Regions from separate parts of the Gottfriedia sp. S16(2024) genome, predicted to be linked through region 1. Evidence: predicted binding sites of a transcription regulator. Region 1 holds the regulator's gene; the other holds the start of a gene.
The links. Region 1 encodes NrdR, which represses ribonucleotide reductase genes. Its sites were predicted from a motif close to AACACNATATATNGTGTT; they were not measured.
Positions count from the first base shown of each region.

Region 2: a site for NrdR is predicted at 1,340-1,357, ahead of nrdI (class Ib ribonucleoside-diphosphate reductase assembly flavoprotein NrdI). Genes of this name have one in related genera too.

Region 1 covers NZ_JBFLUO010000001.1:172,480-175,906, reverse strand. The annotation lists gene speD (adenosylmethionine decarboxylase) at 365-751, shown strand; gene nrdR (transcriptional regulator NrdR) at 1,063-1,533, shown strand; gene AB1282_RS01000 (replication initiation and membrane attachment family protein) at 1,570-3,000, shown strand; gene dnaI (primosomal protein DnaI) at 3,015-3,427, shown strand, end outside.
Region 2 covers NZ_JBFLUO010000001.1:2,825,579-2,829,005, reverse strand. The annotation lists partial or broken gene AB1282_RS13155 (ribonucleotide reductase N-terminal alpha domain-containing protein) at 1-913, opposite strand, end outside; gene nrdI (class Ib ribonucleoside-diphosphate reductase assembly flavoprotein NrdI) at 900-1,259, opposite strand; gene AB1282_RS13145 (hypothetical protein) at 1,618-1,812, opposite strand; gene AB1282_RS13140 (spore germination protein GerW family protein) at 1,893-2,201, opposite strand; gene AB1282_RS13135 (YkvS family protein) at 2,377-2,562, shown strand; gene AB1282_RS13130 (DUF6254 family protein) at 2,777-2,887, opposite strand; gene AB1282_RS13125 (efflux RND transporter permease subunit) at 3,139-3,427, shown strand, end outside.

The DNA.
Region 1 (3,427 bases):
GAAGCATGACTTAATATCTATGAAAGAGGACTGTTGAACTAAGATTAGAAAAAAATTTAAGACCAGAAAAAGTTAAATATCCCCTTAAAAGGCATAGCTTTTGTGTAACTTGCTTTTCTTGTCATTCCTGTGTTTTCAAATCTGCCTGACGCATTTTCTTCACAATTAATTTAGTAAATAACAAAAAAATAAAATTTATCTTGCAATTCAAATTTAAAAAAAGTATACTAACTTTCGTGAACTTCTAAAAGTATAACTAATTACTTAAAGGGTTAGGACCTCTTTGGACTAACTTTCCCCCGTGGTAGTTGATCATACTTTCGCAATAGAAGTCATGACAAATTATTTTAAGGGGGAAATGAATATGGATACTATGGGTCGTCACGTCATTTCAGAATTATGGGGTTGCAATTCAGAAAAATTAAATGATATGAAATTTATTGAGGAAACTTTTGTTGATGCTGCGTTACGCTCTGGTGCAGAAGTTCGTGAAGTTGCTTTTCACAAGTTCGCTCCTCATGGCGTTAGTGGTGTCGTAATCATTTCAGAATCACACTTAACTATTCACAGTTTTCCTGAGCATGGTTATGCAAGTATTGATGTTTACACTTGCGGTGATAGAATTGATCCGAATGTAGCTGCAAACTTTATCGCTGAAGCTTTAGAAGCTGATACTCGCGAAAACGTTGAGTTACCAAGAGGAATGGGTCCCATTCAAGTTGATAATGTAAAAGTTGTAAATGGTAACTAAAGAGAATTGAGAGAGGTGATTTTTCATCTCTCTTTTTTGTTTTTGCTTAATTACCATACCCGAAAAATATATTCTGTAGCGGATTCAGATTATCTAAACAATCTTGCTTTTATAGCCTTCTAGAGAATGAACTAGCTTTACATAGTGAAAAATATTTCCATTAACATAAAATAATGAAATTTTGTTGATCATGACGAAAAATAGGCTTTATGACTTTTATGAAATAAACTTTAGTTTATTTTGAATTTGTTATAGTATAGAGTTATAATAATACGTTTAAACAATTAAGTGTTTGGAGTTGAACTATAACGATGAGATGTCCAACGTGTAACTTTAATGGGACAAGAGTACTTGATAGTAGACCAGTTGATGAAGGTCGTTCAATTAGAAGAAGACGTGAATGTGAAGAATGTCAGCATCGTTTTACAACTTTTGAACGAGTTGAAGATAATCCTATTTTAGTTGTAAAAAAAGAGGGAGCTCGTGAAGAATTTAGTAAAGATAAGATGTTAAGGGGACTGATTAAAGCGTGTGAAAAACGCCCTGTCTCTTTATCTCAGCTAGAAGACATTATTCATAGTATTGAAAAAGAACTAAAAAATAGTGGCACATCAGAAGTTCCGAGTGAAGTTCTAGGTGAAATGGTCATGGAACATTTATCTAAAGTTGATGAAGTTGCATACGTACGATTTGCGTCAGTTTATCGTCAATTTAAAGATATTAATGTATTCATTGATGAATTAAAAGATTTAATTAACAAAGAGCGAGGTAAAGACGAATAATACTTCGCTCTTTTGATACAAGAAAGGGATGTTTGAATGTCTATTAATAAGCAACATTGGATGGATGTTCTACCGGCGGATCCTTATACTGTAATGGCAGCTGGGTATTTACATAATTTTCATAGGCAAGTATTAACGATGTTGTATCAACCAATAATTGGTAGTCAAGCTTTAAGTTTATATATGACACTTTGGGGTGAATGTGAGCAAACGGACCTTAATCCTAATACGTTAACACATCATTCTTTAATGCTTGGAATGAAAAGTAATTTAAAATCAATTTATGAACAAAGATTAATCCTTGAAGGAATCGGCTTACTTAAAGTTTATGAAGGATTTGAAAATGGTACAAAAAAGCTTCTATATGAGCTTCAATCTCCGCTAGATCCTCATTCTTTTTTCGAAGACCCTATCCTAAATATCTTTCTGTTTAAAACAATTGGAAAAACACAATATCAACGAACTAAAACCTTTTTTAGTAGACAATCATTTGCGAAAGAAGGGTTTCGTGAGATTTCACGTTCATTTGATTCGGTATTCCAAGCTATTACAGTTGAGCAATTAAATGAAATTCAGCAAAGTAACGATCTTTCTACGTCAAATGATAGTAGGATTTTACAAGACAATCAGCCAATTAAAATATCTGTCAAAATGGAAGAATTTGATTATGCTTTATTTTTAGATGGGCTTTCGGATTCGTTTGTTCCAAAAAGAGCATTTACTACAGAGGTAAAAGAAACAATTCTAAAACTTGCATTTTTATATGGCATAAATCCGATTCAAATGAAAACGATTGTTATGCGCTCGTTAAATGAAGATAATAAAATCAATATTGAGACTCTACGACTTGAAGCTAGAGATTGGTATCAATTCCAACATCATGAAGCTCTGCCTACGATTGTTGAAAAGGTTCAACCTATTCAGCATAGACAAATGGTTAATGAGCAGCCATCAACTCAAGAAGAAAAATTAATTCATTGCTTCGAAACAATTTCTCCGCGTCAGTACCTTAAGGAGATATCTGGTGGAGCTGAACCAAGTGAAGCTGATTTGAAAATTATCGAAGAGATTATGATTGATCAAAAGCTTCTACCTGGAGTAGCAAATGTGTTAATTGACTATGTAATGATCCGTTTAGATAAAAAGCTTTCTAGAAATTACGTAATTAAGATAGCAAGTCATTGGGCGAGAAAAGGTGTAACAACAGTTAAACAGGCTATGGATCTTGCACGTAAAGAGTTTGAAGAAACTAAACAGAGTGCAACTGCTGCTAAAACTCGCTCAAGTAATAGACGAAATAAAACAATTCGAACTGAGATTGTACCTGACTGGCTTCAATCAAATGAGTCGAATGATTCTCAGAGTGCACCGGCAACAATCAATAACCAAAATGATTCTTCGATAGATGAAGAACGAAAACGATTAGAAAAAGAACTAGAAATGTTTAAAAATAAAAAGAAACGTTAAATGGGAGGACGCTAATGGAACCTATTCAAAACGCATTTAGTGCATTAATGAAAAATAAACAATTCCAGGACACCTTTGAAAAAATGCGACAAGAAGTCCGTAGTCACCCAAAAATCATTTCATTTTTAGCCGAGCATAAAAATGAAATTACGGATCAAATGATTGATAGTAGCCTAGTGAAGCTATATGAGTATATTGGACAAAGTGTAAATTGCGAAGATTGCCCATCTTTTAGTGAGTGTAAAAATATGGTGCATGGATATCATCCCCATTTGATTATTCAAGGAAAACGCATCGATGTTCAATATGATCGTTGTCCAAATGGTGTGAAAAATGATAAACGCAAAAAACATGAGTCATTGATAAAATGCATGTACTTACCAAAGGATGTTCTTCAAGCTTCTATGTCAAACTTGTCATTAGAAGA
Region 2 (3,427 bases), 2.7 Mb from region 1:
GAATTCCATATTCTTTATACACTGTATATGGTGCGAATACGTAGAATGGTTCATTTTTTTCTGCTAGTTCAAAGAATTTATTTGGAACTATTAAACCGATTGATAGTGATTGAATTCTACTTTTCTCATCAGCATTGATTTTTTTTGTATCAAGAAATTCAACTACGTCCCAGTGGAAAATATTTAAATAGGTTGCACCAGCACCTTTACGTTGTCCAAGCTGGTTAGCATATGAAAATGAATCTTCTAATAGCTTCATAACAGGAACAACACCACTTGCAGCGTTATCAATTTCCTTAATTTGCTCTCCACGAGCTCTAAGTTTTGATAGATTTAATGCAACACCACCGCCTATTTTTGACAGTTGCATTGCCGTATTAATTTGAAATCCTATTGAATTTAAACTATCGTCCATTTCTAATAAGAAACATGACACCAATTCGCCTCTTCTACTTCTTCCAGCATTTAAGAAAGTTGGAGTAGCTGGCTGATAGTTTTGTTGAATCATCATTTTTGCTAATTTCAATGCTTTTTCAATATTACCTCTTCCTAAATATAGTGCAACGATCGCAATTCGATCCTCATATCCTTCTAAATAATGCTTTCCATCATTTGTTTTTAATGCGTAATCTTTAAAGAATTTTGATGCGGCCATATATGATTGAAAAGTAAATCCTGCATTGTATACTAACTCATATAATTTTTCTATTTCATCAAAGGAGTAATCCATCTCAACATTATAATAGTAGTTTTCTTGAATCATATAGTTTAAGCGTTCTTTTAATGAAGAAAACTGAATCTTTTTATCTTCAACTTCTTTCAAGAAACAAAGAAGCGCTTCTTTATCTTTTGCGAGATCAAAAAAACCATCTTTTTTAATCGTCAATTCATTATTCAGCTCAATATGTCTCAAGCTTTTCCACTCCCTCAATAAAATATTGTACATCTCGACTTGTCCCTGACAGTTCAAACTTTGATAACACTGGAACTTGATAGTCTGATGCTATTTTATCTGCACTTGCTGCAAAAGAATCTCCCCAGTTTTTATTACCACTTGCACTGACTGCTTTTAAATACTTTGAATTACTCTCCAAAAAAGTACTTACGTTTTCAGGTACGTTACCAAATCCTGTAGTATAGGTTACGAGAATATACGGTACTTCAATTGTTAGTCCATCTTTTATTTGGATTGACGGCATTCTAACTTTATTGACAAATCGCTTAACATTGCCAGTCATTGAACTGTAAACTATCACCATATTATCACCCTCGTTAATATGTAAGAATATTGAAAATACTTATATTATATACCTACATATTGTATTACCTTTTTAGAACAAACACAACATATAGGTACTGAATTTAGAAAATAAACATTTCGACAATATGTCTCGAAATAAAACAATATATGAAATTTAACAAATTATGGAGAAGAGTGCAATAAAGTGTAAAACAATTTTTTTGTCAAATGAGGTCATAACATTTTCACAAAAAAAGTACTCATTAAGACCTTGCGAAATAAGAAAAAAAGCTAAAAAAACTTTTTTTTTTCGCAAACTTTTAATGAGTACTCGATTAAAATAATATTATTTTGACTTTAGATTTTAACAAAAATTGTTAACTTCTAGCTTCTTCTAAGTAAGTATAAATTGCATGGCCACCATGCTGTGCAATCCCACGAAAGTGCTTAAAGTCCTCTCGATTAACAATTATTTGTCTAAATGTTAAAAAATCATCTTTTGTAACACTAATTTCTGATATCTCACCTTTTACTAGCTGATCAATCAAATTGATAAATTCATTTTGTTCCATACTATCACCCTTTATTATTTTGATCGCCACAAGAAATAAACTTCAAACCTTACATTAACAAAGAATGTACTTAATGGAAACTAAATAGTTACATCAAGGATTTTTTCCGTAACAGCTAAATTCATATTTTTATTATTTACTAAAATTACTTCACTTTTTCCATCTTTTAAAACTAAGAATGCTTTAGGAATTACTTCTACTCCAGTTCCGATACTCGCAAACTCGTATGATGAATGTGCTTCACCTAGCGCTAAAATCATTTCAAAAAATGGTACTAAAATAATTTTTTCAAAATATAAAATCGGATCACCTATAAGAGTATTACTACTAACCAAATTTTTAATTTCATTTGAAATTTCTACTTCAAACTCTTCAAACCATTCTTTCAACAAACTAACCTCCTGAAAGTGCTACAACCATTTTTGCCTTTCAAAAGGTTTTTAAACATAATTTCTTATGAAAAAAGACAAAATTGTAAAAAAATTTAAATTTTCTCTTTACCTTTAAACCGTTTTCATGCATTATAGAAGGTGTCAAGTCAAAACTTTGTTAGGAGATATGCTCATGAAAATTGCAGAAGCAGGAAATATCATTGAGTTTAAACAGGGATTGAAAGGTAGAGTACAAAAAGTAAATAAAAATTCTGTCATTGTTGACATATCCATAATGGAAAACTTCAGAGATTTAGAAATGGAACCGCTAACAGTCGTAAACCATAAAAATTATAAAATACTAAAAACAGCTGAATAGTTTAATAATAGTAATATCAGCTTATATTCATATTTTAAAAGGTTCGAACTACATAAATTTCAATTCTATTAAAATTTTATTAGAATTCTTTACCAAATCAGTCTCAGGTCCCGTGTATATCACGGGACTTTTTTTTATGATTACAAATGATAATGTGATAAGTAATGATCACGATAAAAATCTAGTACCATTCACTCTTTAGTAAAGGAGATGGCTATTTTGTTTCTTTGTCCAATTCTTTAAACGATTTTACTTTATCATGTGGCTGTTGGTTCGACTTTCTTTCATTCCAAAATCGTTCCTTTTCTTTTTTTGATTTTGTCATTTTCTTTCCTCCTAAAATTAATCAATTTCTTGCCATCTTATCATTTCACAAAAAATGAAAATCTATGTTAATTATTTTTAGAAGGATTGAGCAAGAAAATCGTATAAAACGTTTAGATCTTTTTCTTTTTTTTTTAAAAGAGTTGAAATGAACATGTTTTTTCTCCAGAGAAATAACGCCGTCTAAAGATTGAAAATTCGGATTATATTTTTTTATCACTTTATCACTATACATAGGAAGGAAGGTAATAAATGAACTTTTTAACAAAGTTTAGTTTAAAAAACTCTGTAGCAATTTTTATTATTTCGTTTTTATTAATAGTTGGAGGACTATATTCGTATTCAAAATTAAAAGTTGAAGAGCTTCCAAATATCGAATTTCCAGCTATTTCTGTTCAAGTTGTTTACCCTGGTACAGCACCAGATGATATAAATGAGCAGATTACAACAAAACTTGAAAATTCATTTAAATCAATTGAAGGAATTAAGACAATTTCAAGTTCTTCTTTCGAAAGCGTTTCTGTAATTAATGTAGAATTTC